Regions from separate parts of the Herbaspirillum sp. GW822-FHT03A08 genome, predicted to be linked through region 1. Evidence: predicted binding sites of a transcription regulator. Region 1 holds the regulator's gene; each other region holds the start of a gene.

The links. The regulator LexA, encoded in region 1, represses DNA repair genes until DNA is damaged. The targets are predictions, from matches to a motif close to ACTGTATNNNNATACAGT.
Region 2: a site for LexA is predicted at 4,383-4,400, ahead of AC1RN6_RS13130 (ATP-dependent helicase). Genes of this name have one in related genera too.
Region 3: a site for LexA is predicted at 3,227-3,244, ahead of ruvA (Holliday junction branch migration protein RuvA). Genes of this name have one in related genera too.

The regions. Positions count from the first base shown of each region.
Region 1 is NZ_JBXANR010000003.1:263,373-269,734, forward strand. Features, by position in the region: gene AC1RN6_RS10395 (flagellin N-terminal helical domain-containing protein) at 1-511, opposite strand, end outside; gene AC1RN6_RS10400 (tetratricopeptide repeat protein) at 844-2,808, opposite strand; gene lexA (transcriptional repressor LexA) at 3,006-3,659, opposite strand; gene rpsF (30S ribosomal protein S6) at 3,912-4,280, shown strand; gene priB (primosomal replication protein N) at 4,315-4,608, shown strand; gene rpsR (30S ribosomal protein S18) at 4,643-4,927, shown strand; gene rplI (50S ribosomal protein L9) at 4,954-5,406, shown strand; gene AC1RN6_RS10430 (replicative DNA helicase) at 5,597-6,362, shown strand, end outside.
Region 2 is NZ_JBXANR010000003.1:863,165-869,526, reverse strand. Features, by position in the region: gene AC1RN6_RS13155 (MFS transporter) at 1-143, opposite strand, end outside; gene AC1RN6_RS13150 (GlcG/HbpS family heme-binding protein) at 162-668, opposite strand; gene AC1RN6_RS13145 (LysR family transcriptional regulator) at 811-1,698, shown strand; gene AC1RN6_RS13140 (diguanylate cyclase domain-containing protein) at 1,683-3,242, opposite strand; gene AC1RN6_RS13135 (hypothetical protein) at 3,794-4,075, opposite strand; gene AC1RN6_RS13130 (ATP-dependent helicase) at 4,458-6,362, shown strand, end outside.
Region 3 is NZ_JBXANR010000004.1:512,249-518,610, reverse strand. Features, by position in the region: gene purH (bifunctional phosphoribosylaminoimidazolecarboxamide formyltransferase/IMP cyclohydrolase) at 1-1,112, shown strand, start outside; gene AC1RN6_RS15545 (GIY-YIG nuclease family protein) at 1,262-1,546, shown strand; gene ruvC (crossover junction endodeoxyribonuclease RuvC) at 1,613-2,155, shown strand; gene AC1RN6_RS15535 (DUF808 domain-containing protein) at 2,152-3,105, opposite strand; gene ruvA (Holliday junction branch migration protein RuvA) at 3,284-3,862, shown strand; gene ruvB (Holliday junction branch migration DNA helicase RuvB) at 3,883-4,938, shown strand; gene AC1RN6_RS15520 (branched-chain amino acid ABC transporter substrate-binding protein) at 4,968-6,077, opposite strand.

The sequences.
Region 1 (6,362 bases):
TAACATTGGCGCCGACTTGGAAAGTCAGTGTCAACGAAGCCGAAACGTTAGCCGAATCGGAACCAGTACCAGCGCTGGCGCCGGAACCGATACCTGTGAACAGGTTTTGGCCGTTGAAGCTTGTACCGTTCAGAACGCGGAATGTTTCGTCCGACAGTTGCTTGTATTCGTCGTTCAGCGTTTTACGATCTTGTGCGCTGTTCGAACCGTTAGCTGCTTGAACTGCCAGCTCACGCATACGTTGCAGGTTGTCGGTAACTGTGCTCAGTGCGCCTTCAGCGGTTTGAGCCAGAGAGATACCGTCGTTGGCGTTACGTTGCGCAACTGCCAGGCCCTTGACCTGTGCGTTCATGCGGTCGGCAATTGCCAAGCCTGCTGCGTCATCCTTTGCGCTGTTGACGCGCAAGCCGGAAGACAAACGTTGAATCGAAGTATTCAACGACGATTGCGAGGTGTTCAGATTGCGTTGCGTGTTAAGCGACGCAATATTGGTATTGATGACTGATGCCATATTAGTTCTCCTAAGATTTGAGGCCGATAAATCCGAGTTTCAGTGCTTAACTTTGGTTTTTACCTAAAGCCTCAGGCGTTCAAACCGCTGTTGTTAGCTATATCGGACGGTATCGGAAAAAGTTTAATGTTTATCGCAAAAAATTTTTTTCCAATGCTGTCCGACCTAAAACTGCGTGCTTCTATACGTCAAGCAAATCTTATTTCGACGGCATTTCAGAAAACTTTAGTGAGTTTATTTGTAAAAGTTCCTGAAATGATGCGGGGGAGGATTGCATTGCCTCAATGGATAAAGTTGACGCAATGCAATTGGGATGGGTGGTAAGTCTTTGATTAGGCGAGATTTCGTTTCTTTTTGTCGCGCAATACAGCCAGTTCTGATGATACTTTTGCAATGACGGACGGCCAGTCGCCGCGTTCTTGTTGTCTGAAGAGGCGCATGCTCGGATACCAAGGAGAATCTTCCCGGTCATTCAGCCAGCGCCAGTCTGGAGTTTGAGGGAGCAGCGTCCACGTTGGGCGGCCAAGTGCGCCGGCAAGATGGACGACGGAAGTATCGACGCTAATAATCAGATCCAGATTCGCCATGGCTGCGGCCGTATCGGCAAAGTCGTTGAAATCATTGCCAATATTGAACACCGGTAACTCCGGCGGAAGTTTGGCCAAGTCCGGTGTCGCATGACCTTTCTGGATCGAAAAGAATTTGACGCCGGGGACGTTCAATATAGGTGCAAACGTCTCCAGCGGGATCGAACGCTTGCGATCGTTGCCGTGTTCCGGATTGCCGGCCCAGACAAATCCGACGCGCAAGTCGGTTTTATTTCCCGATAGGGTATCTATTTTGTCGGCCCATTTGGCAACATCAGCTGGATCCGCTGACAAATATGACGGGTACGACGGAATATCCTCCACATGGTCGGTTCCCAGCGCGAGCGGCAGGCTCATCAACACATAGGCGCAATCGCACTTCGGCAGCGGATCGTTCTCCCTGACCAGGGTGATCTGATCCGATACGCTGCGAAACAGCCGGGCTAGGGGATCCTTGACGTGCAGGGCCACGCGCGCTCCTTGAGCGAGTAGCATATGTACATAGCGTACGAACTGGATGCTGTCGCCGAAGCCTTGCTCGTGCATCAGCAAGATGTATTTTCCCTTTAGGGAGGACTTGCCGTCCCATTTGGGGATGACGCCGAACAATTTGTGGATCAGTTTATAGACATAGCGGCGCTCTTTGACTTCCAGCCGGCTTTCGTGATTGGCCCAGCCATCTTTGAGATCCCCGGCCAAAAGTTGTCCAAGTGCAAGATTGTGTTGCGCGGTCAGATAGTTGGGTTTGAGGGCCAGCGCATCTTTAAAATATTGCAAAGACGTGGTGGTCTCGCCATAGTCGTACATGGTGGCGCCGATATTGTTCAGCGTTACCGGATGCTTCGGGTCGATTTTCAGCGCGCGATGGAAGAGCGTCATCGCATCTTCGTAGCGATCCTGATTTGAAAACAGGCTCGACGCCAGTTTTGTATAGCTGTTGGGGTCCTTGGGAGCCAGCTCGATGACGCGCTCGTAGTGTTCATGCGCTTTATCGTAGTCCTTCAGCTTTATATAAGTGTCGGCAATCTTGTACTGCGCGTAGATATCTGTAGGGTCCAGCAATAACGACGTTTTGTGGCATTCCAGCGCGTCGTTAAGCATATTCATTTCCTGAAATGCTATGCCGAGATTAGTGTGGGCGGGGGCGAAGTTGATTTGGAGCTCCATCGACTTCAGCAGAACGCCAACGGCTTCCTGATATCGCTTTGCGTCGATCAGTGCTTTCCCCAAGTGGGAGAGCGGGCCCGGCGCGTCCGGAGCGCGCTTTGCTGCATCCTCAAAATACGCGATGGAGGCGTCGGCGTCGTTCTTTTCATGCAATGCGTTTGCCAGACCGACGCGTGCTTCCTTGTTCTCGGGGTCGAGCTGAATGGCTTGTTCGTAGATAGCAATTGCGTCGTCGATGCGGTCTTGACTCAGTACTGCACCTCCCAGGTTCGTCAGGTATTCGGCGTTTTGCGGGTCTGCTTTGATTGCCTTGCGCAGCGCTTTTTCTGCTTCTGCATGGTTGTTTTCGCGCATGGCGATCAGTCCCCATGCATGATTGGCGAAAACCAGGTCAGGAGCGCGCTTGAGGACTTGGGCGCAGAGTTCTTTTGCCTCAGCAACCTTGTGGTCGTCCAGAAAGCTAAGGCATTCACGAACGGCAAGCAGATCTTTGAGGTTGGGCGATGTATTTTTGACGGGCTTGTTGCTGCTACGCGTTGACATTGGAAATCCTTGGCAGGTGATGATGTCCCTGGGATCTTCTTCACTCCGGGCGTCGCGGGTGAACTGATCGCCATGGTGACGGCGCAATTAATCAGTGCATATCATATGATGCAATTTCTCATTTGATTGTGCAAACAGACGTAAAAAAGCCCGCAATTAGCGGGCCTTCCTGGATTGGGGGGAGGGGGCGACTTGCGTCAGTTCCAGCTGCGCAGCAAGCCTACAGCTAATCCTTCCAGTGCAAAATTATCTTCTTCTGCAGATACTTTAATAATGTTGAAGTCCGGGTTTTCCGGCAGCAATTCTATCAATGAGCCGGTTTTGCGATAGCGTTTGACGGTGACATCGTCCCCCAGGCGCGCCACAACGATTTGGCCGTTGCGAGCCTGATCGGTCTTTTTGACTGCGAGCAAGTCGCCGTCAAGAATGCCGGCGTCGCGCATCGACATGCCGCGCACCTTCAGCAAATAATCCGGCTTTGCCGAAAAGAGGGCAGGATCGACGTTGTAATTACTCTCTATATGTTCCTGCGCCAGAATCGGCGAGCCGGCAGCTACGCGTCCGACCAGTGGCAGCGAAAGTTGCATGAGGGCGGGATGCGGCAGCGCCATCTGGCGACCACCGCCGATTGAGGAGGCGCTGTCCCGCAGGCGGATGCCGCGTGATGTTCCGGGGGAAATCTCAATGGCGCCTTTTCGCGCCAATGCCTGCAAATGTTCCTCGGCCGCATTGGCTGAGCGAAAGCCGAGCTCGGTGGCAATCTCTGCACGCGTCGGAGGGAAGCCGGTGTTTTCAATGGCGTCTTTGATCAGATTGAGGATCTGTTCCTGGCGGGCGGTCAGTTTGAGCATGGTGGCTTTCGGGGAAGTTATGCTGGGTGCATAAACAGTCTGTATTTTTATACAGTTATAAAGCAGTGTCAATCTGCAATATTGAAATCATGTCATCTGTGCGGCCGAGTGGTACGGCGGCAATCCAACAGCAAATGCCTGAATGTATTGAGGTTTTTGGCCGAATGTTGTATGATTGCGGGCTTTCCTCTTCCCACACTCGTCTTGACGCCGAGGTGGGCGATTTGTTAATCAGTCCATAAAGGAGTCTACATGCGTCATTATGAAATCGTATTTATCGTCCATCCGGACCAAAGCGAGCAAGTTCCAGCGATGATCGAGCGTTACAAGGGCATCGTTACTGCGCGCGGCGGCAAGATTCACCGTGTCGAAGATTGGGGCCGTCGTCAATTGGCGTACCAAATCCAAAAACTGGCAAAAGCGCACTACGTTTGCCTGAATATCGAAGTTGACGGCGAAACTCTGGCCGAAATCGAAACCGGCTTCAAGTTCAACGATGCTGTGTTGCGTCACCTGACAGTCAAGATGAAGAAGGCCGAAACCGGTCCTTCGCCAATCCTGAAGGCTGTCCAAAAGGAAGATGCAGCAAAGAGCAATCGCGCAGAAGCACCTGCAGCCTAATTGCTGACGCTGCGATAGAAAAGTACCAGGGAGAGTGAACCAGTTTCAGTTTGTTGCCATCATCGCCGAGCGTGACGTCATACGTTACACCCCGGCGGGCATACCGGTAGTGACTGCAAAATTGCAGCACCAGTCGGAACAGGCTGAGGCAGGCATCAAGAGGTTGGTCGAGTTTGAAATCACTGCATTTGCTGCAGGCGAAATTTCAGGCCGGCTTAATCGGGCCGGTCTCGGCGAGATGCTCAAATTCACCGGCTTCATGGCACGCAGAAATCGCAACAGCAAAAGCCTCGTGTTTCACATCGTTGATTTTGAATCTGTAGTTTAGAACCACTCAATTTTTAGATATCAGGAGCCGCAAAATGGCATTCGGTAAAAAGTTCGATAAAAGCAAGTTGAAGCAAAAACGCCAACAGCAAAACCCGCTGTTCAAACGTAAAAAATTCTGCCGCTTCACCGCAGCAGGTGTTGAGCAAGTCGACTACAAAGACGTCGACACTCTGAAGGATTTCGTGCAAGAAAACGGCAAGATCATGCCAGCACGTCTGACCGGCACCAAAGCACACTATCAGCGTCAAGTTGACACCGCGATCAAGCGCGCACGTTACCTCGCGTTGCTGCCATACACTGATCTGCACAACGCGTAATTGACGACGAGATATAGGAGAAAAATATGCAAGTTATTCTGTTGGAAAAAGTCGTTAATCTCGGTGGCCTGGGCGAAGTTGTCCGCGTCAAAGACGGTTATGCACGTAACTTCCTGATCCCACAACGCATGGCTCGCCGTGCTACAGCCGCAGCGATCGCTGAATTTGAAGCGAAGCGCGCTGAGCTGGAAAAAGCAGCCGCTGAAAAGCTGGCAGCAGCACAAGCACAAGGCGAAAAGCTGAGCGGCCTGACTGTTCAAATTTCGCAAAAGTCCGGCGTTGATGGCCGTCTGTTCGGTTCCGTAACCAACTTTGACATCGCTGAAGCGCTGGCAAAGCAAGGTTTCCCGGTCGAAAAGTCGCAAGTTCGCCTGCCGCAAGGTCCTTTCAAGGTCGTCGGCGAGCACGCTGTTTCGGTTGCTCTGCACACCGACGTCGTGGTTGACGTGACTGTTGCTGTCGTGGGCGAACACGCGTAAGTTTTACGCCGAAGTCGTTCCATGTACTGAATAAAGAAGCCGGGTTCGCCTGGCTTTTTTATTGTGCCGGATTTGTCCTCTTTCCCAGAGGATAAACCGGTGCAAAGCTCTGCTGTATTTCGTTTGTCAAAACCGGCTAAATTCGCCGCCGCTCCTGAAGCGACCACTCTTAGCAGGTATAATGCGCGCCATGAACGCATCTTCCGATCCGCAAATAGAATCCCTGCGTGTCCCGCCGCACTCCATTGAAGCCGAACAATCCGTCCTGGGTGGTTTGATGCTGGATAACGCTGCTTGGGACCGTATCGCTGACTTTGTCAGCGCGGACGATTTTTATCGTTACGATCACCGCATCATCTTCCAACACATCGTCAAGCTGATCAACGAAAGCAAGCCGGCGGACGTGATTACCGTCTACGAAGCCATGTCGACCAGTGGCAAGGCGGAAGAAGTGGGGGGATTGAGCTATCTCAACGCACTGGCGCAAAACACTCCGTCTGCAGCTAATATCCGCCGTTACGCTGAAATCGTGCGCGACCGCGGTGTGCTCCGCAAGCTGATTACAGTCTCCGACGAAATCTCCGGCGACGCCTTCAATCCGCAAGGCAAGAACGTCAAGCAGATGCTTGACGAAGCGGAATCCAAGATTTTCGCCATCGCCGAAGAGGGCTCGCGCGGCGCGCAGGGCTTCCTGGCTATCCAGCCGTTGTTGACGCAGGTGGTTGAGCGTATTGACGAACTGTACAACCGCGATAGCACCAGTGACATCACCGGTGTGCCGACCGGCTTTATCGACCTCGACAAGATGACTTCCGGCCTGCAGCCGGGCGACCTGATTATCGTCGCTGGCCGTCCTTCCATGGGTAAAACTGCGTTTTCCATCAACATTGGTGAAAACGTTGCCATCGACAGCGGACTGCCGGTTGCTGTGTTTTCCATGGAAATGGGCGGCGCCC
Region 2 (6,362 bases), 600 kb from region 1:
ATATTGGTATCGAGTACGATCAGGGCGCATACGCTGGAACAGATCAGCAGAATGTTGCGCCCTTTGCGACGCGCCTCTTCTGTACGTGCGATGTCGTCGGCAGCAAGTCCGGCCTGACCGGGAATGGGAAGATGCGTGCTCATATCAGTGACTGACAATGCTTACGGCTTCAATGCTGTCAGACCGGCGCGGGCGATCTGGCTGTCATGCACCTTGGTGTCGGCGCTGACGCCGATGGCGCCCACCACCTGGCCATCCAGCACAATCGGCAAGCCGCCTTCCATCATGACCAGGCCGGCTGTAATGGCTGCCGGGCGACCGTTATTGACGGCGTTTTCCAGATCGGCGGAAGGACGTTTGAACAAGGCGGCAGTACGCGCTTTCTCCGTCGCCACGCCTGCGCCAAGCGTCGTCGCTGCGTTATCCATGCGTTCGGCGAGAATCAGCCAGCCGCCGTCATCCACCACGGCAATCGCACCAGGCCAGCCGTTCTTGCGCGCTTCTTCCAGCGCGGCGGCGATGATGGCCTTGGCCATGTCGAGCGACAGTACCCGTTTGCTGACCACAACGCCTTCTTTTTGCTGAGCGGCAGCATTGCCGCTGAGTGTTGTCGACACCGCGCCCAGCAGGCACAGAGAGATTGCAGTAACAGCCCAGTTCAAACGCATGATAGTTCCTCGTAACAAGAAGAGAAGAAGAGAATGAGAAGAAATCGAGAAGAGATGCGAGCCATTCTAATCCTGCCTATAATTATCTTTATTACATACAAACTGCAATTTAATTTCTTTGTAGTTAATTATTGGAATCCTCATGGAACTGCGTCACTTCCGCTGTTTTGCGGCCGTCGCCGAGACCTTGCATTTCGCCCGTGCGGCGGAGCAACTCGGTATTTCACCGCCGGCCTTGACCAAGCAAATCCAGGAAATCGAACGCCTGCTCGATGTGCGCCTGTTTCAGCGCACCAAGCGTTCGGTGCACCTGACGTCGGCCGGGGAAGTATTTCGCGAAGAAGTGTTGCGCACGCTGCATCAGGCTGCGCTGGCGGAAGAAGCCGCGCGGCGCGCAGGCCGGGGAGAAATCGGACGCATCGAAATCGGCTACATAGCCTCGGCGGCCTATTCAGGTTTGCTGCAAACCGAGGTAGCGCGCTTTCGCAGCGCCTATCCGCTGGTCAAGCTGAATCTGATCGAGGCGCCGATGGATAGTCTCCCGATCATGGTCAGCGATGGCCGCATGGACCTGGCGTTTATCCGGCCGCCGGTGCCCTGCCCGCCGGACGTCACATTTCTGACACTGCTCTATGACGATTTTGTCGCCGCGCTGCCGGAAGACTCGCCTTTGGCACAGAAAGAAATCTTGCCCGCCACTGACCTTGCGAGCGAACAATTCATCCTGCCGGAACAGGCGTCGGGGACGATGGAAGTGGGACGGCGCGGCCGCTTCGTGCCGCGTACCATCGCCAATCCTGGCGGCCTGGTAGCGGTCATCACGCTGGTATCGCTGGGACAAGGCGTTGCAATCGTGCCGGTATCCGTGATGCAGCGCGTGCACATGCCGGGCGTCGTGTACAGGCAGATTGAAGGTAAAAGCATTCCCGGCGCGATTGCCCTGGCGTCACGCCGCCACGAAAAGTCGCCCGTGGTGCGTGCGTTTCTCAAACAATTGAAATCGCGAATGGCTGATCAGGCAGACAAATAGCGCGTGCCGGCCGGCAGACGGCTGACGTGTCCGCTGCGCATGCCTGAGTCATGGAAGCGATAGGCGCCCTTGCCTGCTTTCTTGGCAACGTACATCGCTGTGTCGGCTTTGGAGAGAAGCTCGTCGACGGTATGGCCGTCGTCGGGGAAAAGCGCAATGCCGATGCTCAGGCTGGTGCATACCTCATGCCCGGCGATATTGAGGAAAGGCGCACCGACAGTCTTGACCAGCTTGTCGGCGATATCGGCAATCTGGCTCTGGTATTTGATGTCGGAAAGCAGAACGACGAACTCATCCCCGCCCAATCGCGCCACCAGATCATATTCACGCAGGCTGGCGCACAGCCGCTGCGCCACCGATTGCAGCAAGAGATCGCCGACAGCATGGCCAAGCGTGTCGTTGATCGGTTTGAATCCATCCAGATCGATAAAAAACAAGGCATACAGATTGGGACTGCGCTTGGCACGCGACAACTCAGCTGCAGCAAGTTCGTTGAACAGCATGCGGTTGGGAATGCCGGTCAGATAGTCATGCGAGGCCAGCTGATAGGCGCGGGTCTTTTCTTTTTCCAGCTGTTCGATGAGGCAGATTTTTTCGCGCTCAGAGCGCTCCAGACGCTGATACAGTCTTTTGCGATGATAAGAAATGCCGATCAGGATCAGCGTCAGCGATACAACAGCGATCGAGATGACAATCGCATAGCGCACGTATTCGTAATGCGATTGCGTCAGGTCGGCGACAATGAAATCCGGATCGAGACTAACCGTGATGGTCAGCGGATAGCCGGCGACTTTTTGATAATTGCTGACGCCGGGCGAGCTGTGGGTATTTTCGCTGCCGCTGAACTTGTTGACGATGCCTGCCGTGCTGCTGCCGGTTAGCTTGCCATCGCTGAGCACCACCAAGGGTGCGCCTGATGCGCTATCCACCGAGACTCGGTAACCGTCTCCGATCTGCTGATAATCGGTGAGGAAGCGGCCAAGATCCAGCACCGCCACAAAGAATCCGTGCACGCTATTCCTGGGACTGTTCAAAGGTACCAGCAAAGGAATCCGCCAGGCATAACCGTCGGCTTTTCCCAGCACGATGGCGCCGACTTGCGGAGCGGCGCCGTCAACGTTCGCAGCAGCAGGAAAATGCGTTTGCCGGATCAGATCCGCAAAACCGCTCTCGGTGGGCGAACCGCCTGATGAATAACGCAATTTCATATCGGCGTCGAAGACGGCCGAGCGGACATAGGCGGTATCGCCGTTGAAGAGCAGATTCAGGTAATCGGCGGCAGCGTTATCGCCGTCCAGAATTTTGTTGGCGACGGTTCCGTACAACATTGCGCGATCCAATCTGTCGTTGAGATTGGAGGCCATGATCGCAGCCATGTTTTTGCTTTCCCCGGCGGCACTTTCCATGGCCAGCTTTTTTTCACTGGACACATGCATCATCGTGATGCTCCAGATCACCACCAGCACCAGCGACGACAGCATCACAAAGCAGACGGACAAGCCCCATCCATCCTGGATCAGGGCGCGGGGCCATTTTGCTTTCAATGAAAATCCGGATCGCAATTTAACTCCCTGGCAACAGGGTATGAACATCGAGGAACATGTGTGGACATGCCGCGGACCGATGCCTATGCATAAGCAATATATCTGCCGGGTCCATTGTAGACACAAAGTCATGCGTGGTCTGTCGCTCAAATGGACCACATGATGTTTTTAAGAGTGCCTTGCGGCAACAATGTTCCGCGATTGCCGGCAGAAATTTCCACACACGATGATTCCCTTCCCGGCCACCCGCCCTTTTCATTCTTCCTCACGGCTGCGGCTGGCCTCTTCTCGTTTCAGGTCGACAACAAAGAGGATTCCACTGATCGTCACCGACAGCGCGAGGAAACGAGAAATGACGGCAGGAAAAACGCAGACGCGCAAGCAACATGCGCGGTATATGCGACATAGTGGTCATGAGCTGCACAAAGTTCGTCATGCATCGCTGACGGGGCCGCGTGTTTTGGTGCGTTGCCAGAAGGCAAACCGGATTGATTGTCCGAGCATCTGGTCCGCTGCCGCCGTTCGGGCGACGCGGACCAGATGATGCGAAATCAGATGCTGTAGGTAACGGAAGGAAGTTGCTGTTTGCCGATCGGCATGACCGTCTGCAAGGCATCAAACTCGGCGAGGATCAGCTCCGCCTGATAGCAATGCGTGTTGGCGGATTTCAGTGCGTTGCGAAACGCTTTCAGCGTCGCCGGCTTGGGGACGTCGCCCTTGCCTTTGTTCGCGCGGACGGCGTCAGCGACGATATCGGAAAGCAAGGCATCTGCGCAATTCTGCGCCTCCTTGAGTTGGGCCAAACAGTCGAGCAACGCGAGAGTCTTGTTCATAGCCACACCTCTATATGGAGTTGTCGGAAGGAAATTCTACTCGGCGACTCACGTCCGACACAAGCGCCGAATCGTCTTTTTTGCAGCAGAAATCAACCCATTTTCAGCAGTGCCGGGTATGTTGCCATCGCCCGCTGCACCGCACCAGATGCGGCATTGCGACCGCTGCAACATTATTTTCACGGGCAATCGTCTCAGTATAGACAGCAGTTCGGCAGAATCCATTGACGGTCTTTCATCACTACCCATCTATTTGCTCACGGCCGGCCGACGCAGCTTTCCCGGGAAATATGTAACCGATGCCGAAACTGTATAAAACCACAGTAAAATAGAGCCCGCGCTCGGCGCATCAGACTCGGTAACTCACAGCAGCGAGCAAACAATGAACATCGATTATCTGGAAAAACTCAATGCCGAACAACGCCAGGCAGTGGAGTTCGGCATCACTCCCGGCCAGCGCGATGTGGCGCCGGCCCGCCCTCTGCTGGTAATCGCCGGCGCAGGTTCCGGCAAAACCAATACGCTCGCGCACCGTGTCGCCCACCTGATCGTCAACGGCGCCGATCCACGTCGCATTCTGCTCATGACATTTTCACGCCGTGCCGCCGCCGAGATGACGCGCCGCGTGCAGCGCATTTGCGGCGAAGCAATGGGCGCCAATGGCCGCATCATGGCCGATGCGCTGTCGTGGGCCGGCACCTTCCATGGCATCGGTGCGCAGCTCTTGCGAGAATACGCCGACCAGATCGGCCTCGATCCGAGTTTCTCCATCCATGACAGAGAAGACTCCGCCGATCTGATGAACCTGGTGCGCCATGAACTGGGCCTGTCCAAAACGGAAAAACGTTTCCCGTTGAAAGCGACCTGTCTCGCCATTTATTCCCGCGTCGTCAATTCGGAAGCGCCGCTCGACAGCATCCTGCACAAGGTCTTTCCCTGGTGCGCCGAATGGGAAACGCAATTGCGCACGCTTTTCGGCGCCTACGTCGAAGCCAAGCAGGCGCACAACGTGCTCGATTACGACGACCTGCTGCTGTACTGGGCGCAGACCATCGAAGACCGCGTGCTGGCCGATGACATCGGCGCCCGCTTCGACCACGTGCTGGTGGATGAGTATCAGGACACCAACCGTCTGCAATCTTCCATCCTGCTGGCGCTGAAGCCGGACGGCCGCGGCCTAACCGTGGTCGGCGATGACGCGCAGGCGATCTACTCTTTCCGTGCGGCGACCGTACGCAACATCCTCGACTTTCCACGCGCCTTCGACCCGCCGGCCGACATCGTCACGCTTGACCGCAACTATCGTTCGACGCAACCGATCCTTGCCGCCGCCAATAGCGTCATCGACAAGGCGCTCGAACGCTTCACCAAAAATCTCTGGACCGAGCGCACCTCCGACGACAAGCCGCATCTGGTATCCGTGCGCGACGAAGCCGACCAGGCACGCTACATCGTTGAGCGCATTCTGGAAAATCGCGAAGCCGGCAGCACGCTCAAAGAACAAGCTGTCCTGTTCCGCGCCTCCGACCACAGCGGCCCGCTGGAGATCGAGCTGGTGCGTCGAAACATTCCCTTCGTCAAATTCGGCGGACTCAAATTCCTCGACAGCGCACACGTCAAGGACATGCTGGCCATGCTGCGCTTCGTGCAGAATCCGCGCGATCGCGTGGCGGGTTTCCGTCTGATGCAATTGCTGCCGGGCGTGGGGCCCGGCTCCGCGCAAAAGGTGCTCGATGCCATGTCGGCGCATGCCGATCCGATTGCCGCCTTGTCCACCCTGCCCGCGCCGCCACGTGCAGGCGACGACTGGAGCGCTTTCGTCGAAGTGCTGCAATTCATGGCGCAAGGTAAAACCGGCTGGCCCGGTGAAATCGCCCATGCGCGCAGCTGGTATGCGCCGCATCTGGAACGCAAACACGAAGACGCCACCACGCGTCAGGCTGATTTGCTGCAATTGGAACAGATCGCCTCAGGCTACCCGTCGCGCGAACGTTTTCTCACCGAACTGACGCTGGATCCGCCGGATGCCACCAGCGATCAATCGGGCATTCCCTTGCTCGATGAAGACTATCTGATCCTGTCGACCATTCACTCCTCCAAGGGACAGGAATGGAAATCAGTCTATGTGCTCAACGTAGTCGACGGCTGCATCCCCGCTGATCTGGCCACCGGCAGCACCGATGAAATCGAAGAGGAACGCCGTCTCCTGTATGTCGCCATGACGCGCGCCAAGGATGACCTGCACCTGATGGTGCCGCAAAAGTTTTTCACCGGCGGTCAGCATGCG
Region 3 (6,362 bases), on a different contig from region 1:
TGGCTGACCTGCAGGCAAGCGGCGACCTGCCGTATGAGAAGCGCTTTGCGCTGGCCAAGAAAGTGTTCGCGCATACAGCGCAATACGATGGCGCCATCACCAACTATTTCACCTCGCTGGGTGAAGACAAGCAACACACTACCCGCAGCGCCTATCCTGACACGCTGAATCTGCACTTCGAAAAAGTCCAGGACATGCGCTACGGCGAAAACCCGCATCAATCGGCGGCGTTCTACCGCGACGTCAAGAAGAGCGACGGCGCGCTGGCCAATTACACCCAGCTGCAAGGCAAGGAACTGTCGTTCAACAATATCGCCGATGCCGATGCCGCGTGGGAATGCGTCAAGACCTTCGATGCTGCCGACACCGCAGCCTGCGTCATCATCAAGCACGCCAATCCATGCGGTGTGGCAGTCGGCGCCAATCCATTGGAGTCGTACAGCAAGGCATTGCAAACGGATCCGACGTCCGCCTTCGGCGGCATCATCGCCTTCAACCGCGAACTCGACGGCGCAGCCGCTGAAGCGGTCGCCAAGCAATTCGTCGAAGTGCTGATTGCACCGTCATTCAGCGCCGAAGCCAAGAAGATTTTCGCCGCCAAGCAAAACGTGCGTCTGCTGGAAATCCCGCTGGGCAATGGCTTGAACGCGTATGATTTCAAGCGCGTCGGCGGCGGTCTGCTGGTGCAATCGCCGGATGCCAAGAACGTGCTGCTGGCCGACGTCAAAGTCGTCAGCAAGAAGCAACCGACACAGCAACAGTTGCAAGACCTGATGTTCGCCTGGCGCGTCGCCAAGTTCGTCAAGTCCAACGCGATCGTGTTCTGCGGCAACGGCATGACGCTGGGTGTCGGCGCCGGCCAGATGAGCCGTATCGACTCCGCTCGCATCGCTTCGATCAAGGCGCAGAATGCCGGTCTGACACTGGCCGGTTCGGCCGTGGCGTCGGATGCATTCTTCCCGTTCCGCGACGGTCTGGATGTGGTAGTGGATGCCGGCGCGACTTGCGTGATCCATCCGGGCGGTTCGATGCGCGATCAGGAAGTGATTGATGCGGCGGACGAACGTGATGTGGTGATGCTGCTGACCGGCACACGTCACTTCCGCCATTAATTTTCATCGTTCTCAAATACTTGTGTTGTCCTGACGAAAGTCAGGACCCAGCGTCGTAAAGACGGCCGGTAAGACACTGGGTCCCAGCGTTCGCTGGGACGACAGAAATTTCTTTTTGACAATTAACGCATGCACGATAATATTCGCGCATGAGTTATTTCGTCTATATTCTGGCGAGCCGACGCAACGGAACCTTATATGTCGGCGTTACTAACGATGTGGTGCGGCGCGTGTACGAACATAAGCATGGCTTGATATCCGGATTTACGCAGAAGTATGGAGTCAAGGATTTAGTGTATGTTGAAGTTTTCGACGATATCGTCAGCGCGATTGCTCGTGAAAAACAACTGAAGGCATGGCGGCGCGCCTGGAAAATCGAGTTGATCGAGAAGACCAACCCTTATTGGAATGATCTGTATGCAATGGTCGTTTGACGGCATTGGGTCCCCGCGGGAGCCGGGACGACGCGTAATTGTTCAGTCATGGGCGCGCTCGGACTCATGAAAATTCTCGGCATCGACCCCGGCTTGCGGACCACCGGTTTTGGCGTGATCCACAAGCAGGGCACAAAGCTCACCTATATCGCCTCCGGCACCATCAAGACGCCGGATGCCGATCTGCCGCAACGGCTCAAAGTCATTCTCTCCAGCGTCGGTGAAGTCATCAAGACTTACGCACCCGACTGCGCGGCGATCGAAAAAGTCTTCGTCAACGTCAATCCGCAGTCCACGCTGTTGCTCGGCCAGGCCCGCGGCGCGGCGATTTGTGCGCTGGTGAATGCCGATCTGGCGGTGGCGGAGTACACCGCGCTGCAGGTCAAGCAAGCCGTTGCCGGGCACGGCAAGGCGCAGAAGCAGCAAGTGCAGGATATGGTGCAGCGTTTGCTGGCGTTGCCGGGTTTGCCCGGCACCGATGCCGCCGACGCGCTGGGTGTGGCGATCTGCCATGCACATAGCGGCGAAGCCTTGAGCGCGCTCGGAGCGCTGGCGCCGGGATTGGCGAAGAAGGGGCTGCGCGTGCGCGGCGGTCGTCTGATCGGTTAGTTTTTTCTGAAAAGTTTCAGTACGCGCTTTACCGCTTCCACCACCAGCAACACCACGCCGCCGGCAATCACGCCGAATATCGCATCGATGACCGACGGTGCAATCACCGACAGCAAACCGCCCACCGCAGGCAGTGCGGCGAGCGGCGTACTGACGTCCGCAATCCAGTGATGCACCGGCGGAATGCCGTGCGTCAGAATCCCGCCGCCCACCATGAACATTGCCACCGTCCCGATGACGGTCAGGCTTTTCATCATGTAAGGCGCCGCGACCAGAATGGCGCGGCCGACGCGTTGCTTGAACTGGCCGAAACCGCTGCTGCCGCCCGTGCGCAGCAAATACAAGCCGCCGTCGTCCAGCTTGACGATGCCGGCCACCACGCCGTACACACCGACAGTCATGATCAGCGCGATGCCGACCAGCACGATGATCTGCTGTTGCAAAGGTGCCGTCGCGACGGTGCCGAGCGTGATGGCGATAATCTCCGCCGACAGCACGAAGTCGGTGCGGATCGCGCCCTTGATCTTGTCCTGCTCGCTGGCGGCGGCATCGCCGTTGTCGGCCGCAGCGGCATGCTGGCCGCCGTGATCTTCGCCGCCGTGATCTTCCTCGTGCGGCAGATATTTGTGTGCCAGTTTCTCAAATCCCTCAAAGCAAAGGAAGGCGCCGCCCAGCATCAGCAGCGGTGTCACCGCCCACGGCACGAAGGTGCTGATGAGCAGCGCGGCCGGCACCAGAATCGCCTTGTTCTTCAACGATCCGACTGCCACCGCCCACACCACAGGCAGTTCACGGTCGGCGTTCACGCCGGAAACCTGTTGCGCATTGAGCGCCAGGTCGTCGCCCAGCACGCCGGCAGTTTTCTTGGCGGCGACCTTGGTCATCACGGAAACGTCGTCGAGAATGCTGGCGATGTCGTCGATCAATGCGAAAAAGCTGCTGCCGGCCATGGTGTCCTTTTATTGGGGATGTGCTGAAGGGAAACAGGGCAGACAATAGCCCACCGGAGTGGTGTTAGGCAAATCGGCTGGATTCGTCATGCAATGGGGTGGCAACCTTGCTGATGGATATACTGTTTATCCGAACAGTACTGTATCATTCCACCATTCATCTTTCTCCTCAGCCATCATGATCGGTCGTCTCTCCGGAATCCTGCTCGAAAAAAATCCTCCGCAATTGCTGGTCGATTGCAATGGCGTCGGTTACGAGGTCGGCGTGCCCATGAGTACCTTCTACAATCTGCCGGGCCTGGGCGAGAAGGTCGTATTGCTGACCCATCTGGCGATCCGCGAAGACGCGCATGTGCTGTTCGGTTTCGGCAGCGCGGAGGAGCGCAATACTTTCAAGGAATTGATCAAGATCTCCGGCGTTGGCGCGCGCACGGCCTTGTCGATCTTATCGGGCATGTCGGTCAGCGACTTGGCGCAGGCGGTAACCTTGCAGGAAGCAGGCCGCCTCACCAAGGTGCCCGGCATCGGCAAGAAAACCGCGGAGCGCCTGTTGCTCGAACTCAAGGGCAAGCTCGGCGCCGATCTGGGTGCGGTCGGCGGCGTAGTGCATCACGACACGACTTCGGATATCCTCAACGCCTTGCTGGCGCTCGGCTATTCCGACAAGGAAGCGACGCTGGCGCTCAAGCAGGTGCCGGCCGACGCCACCGTGTCGGAAGGCATCAAGCACGCCCTCAAGGCGTTGTCCAAAGCATAAATAGCGCGTAGCCACCATCCATGAGCATCCAGACTGACGACTTCTCCGAACAGCGCATCATCGCGGCCACCCCGGCTTCGGCCAACGAGGAAGCGATCGAACGCGCACTGCGTCCCAAGCAGCTGGATGAATACGTCGGCCAGGAAAAAGTCCGCGGCCAGCTTGAGATCTTCATCTCGGCGGCACGCCAGCGCGGCGAAGCGCTCGACCATACATTGCTGTTCGGGCCGCCGGGCCTCGGCAAGACCACCATGGCGCATATCATCGCGCGTGAAATGGGCGTCAACCTGCGCCAGACTTCCGGCCCGGTGCTGGAGCGCGCCGGCGATCTGGCCGCCTTGCTGACCAACCTGGAAGCCAACGACGTCCTCTTCATCGACGAGATCCATCGCTTGTCGCCGGTAGTCGAAGAAATTCTCTACCCTGCGCTCGAGGACTATCAGATCGACATCATGATCGGCGAAGGTCCTGCTGCGCGCTCGGTGCGCCTCGACCTGCAACCGTTCACGCTGGTCGGCGCCACGACGCGCGCGGGCATGCTGACCAATCCGCTGCGCGACCGTTTCGGCATCGTCGCGCGCCTGGAATTCTATTCGCCGCCGGAACTGGCGCGCATCGTCACGCGCAGCGCCGGTTTGCTTAACGCGCCCATCGTCGAAGAGGGCGCGCTGGAAATCGCCAAGCGCAGCCGCGGCACGCCACGCATCGCCAACCGCCTGTTGCGCCGCGTGCGCGACTATGCGGAAGTGAAGGGCAACGGCCGCATCACGCAAGCCATGGCTGACGCCGCACTGGTGATGCTGGATGTCGACCCGGTCGGTTTCGACCTGATGGACCGCAAACTGCTGGAAGCGGTGCTGTTCAAATTCAACGGCGGTCCGGTCGGCCTCGACAATCTGGCGGCCGCCATCGGCGAAGAGCGTGACACGATTGAAGACGTGCTCGAGCCTTATCTGATCCAGCAAGGCTATTTGCAACGCACGCCGCGCGGACGCGTGGCGACGCCGGCGGCCTATACTCACTTCGGTGTGACGGCGCCGCGCACCAGTCCCAACGGCGACCTCTGGGCCGGCTGACGCAGCGCGGCCGGCGTCATTGCCTTAGTCTACTTTGCTGATGCGCCAAAACTCTTGACGGGCACCCACACCTTGTTTTGCACGCGGTAGAGCGTATACACCGGCTGGTGCAGATTGCCTTCGCTGTCGAAAGAGATGTTTCCCGTCACTCCCTTGTAGCGAATCTGGTGCAGTGTCTTGACGATCTCAGCCGGTTGCAGCGAATTGGCTTGCAGGATGGCCGCGATCAATACGCTGGTGGCGTCGTAGGCGAAGATCGTGAAGGGCGCCATCTCTCCTTTGCCGCGCGTCGAGAAATCTTTTTGCAGCTTCTTCCACTCGGGCAGCCGTTCCAGTGCCGGGCCCGGCTCCATGGCCATGACGCCTTCCGCCGCATCGCCCGCAGTGGACAGGAACGTCATGCTGACGGTGCCGCCGGTGGCAAGCAAAGTGGCCGAAACGCCCAGCCGCTTCATGTTGCGCACAAATTCGCCGCTTTGATTGACGCGCGCGCTCAGAAAGATCAGATCCACCTTCTCTTGTTTTGCCGTGCGCAGCACCGCATTGAAATCCGAAGTCTTGTTGCTGATGCTGCTGCGATCGATGATGCGGCCCTTTTCCGCGCGCACGATATTACCGAACTGATCCGCCAGGCCGATGCCGAACTGGCTGCCGTCGTCAACGATCATGATGCGCTGGGCTTTCAGATCGTTGATGACATAGCGCGCAAGATAGGTGCCGTTGTCGTCGTCGTGTCCCATGATGCGGAACGTCGTCGGCGCACTGAGCTGCGTGAATTTATGGGAGGTCGATGCCGGCGACACCTGTGCCATGCGGGCGCGCTGGTACACGGGCGCGGCGGCGATGCTGCACGACGATGTCCAGTGGCCGATGACACCGACTACGCCGCTGTCGACCAGATACTGCGCCACCAGCGGGGCGGTGCGTACGTCGCCTTTGTCGTCCTGCGTGCGCAAGACGAAACGCACCTTGCGTCCGCCGACTTGAGGATTGCGCAGATTTGCTTGTTCCACGGCAAGTCTGGCGGCATCCAGGCCGGCTTGCACGCGCACTTCCGTCAATGGCGCGGCGAAGCCGATTCCGACTTCCAGCGTATCGTCCTGCGCCTGTGCGGCGGAGGTCGCCAGGCAAGTCAGCATCAGCAATGCCGTTGCCAGACGAGGCACAATGAAGGAAGGCCGTAAAACTCGCGGAACGCGAGGTGAAAAAGGGGAGTGCATGGATCGCATCATCGTGTCCCTTTCTTGCGGGCAAGTGCAACCAGCCCATTTAGTTGATTTATGGGAATAAATCACGCGACAGCGTCAAAAGTGTTTGACGTACTCGTCGGTATTGATTTTGCCGTTTTATTGAAAACTTGCAAAGAAAATTTGGCAAACTTTGTAATGATGTCCTTATTTTCACTTGTGCAAAAATTAATCGTC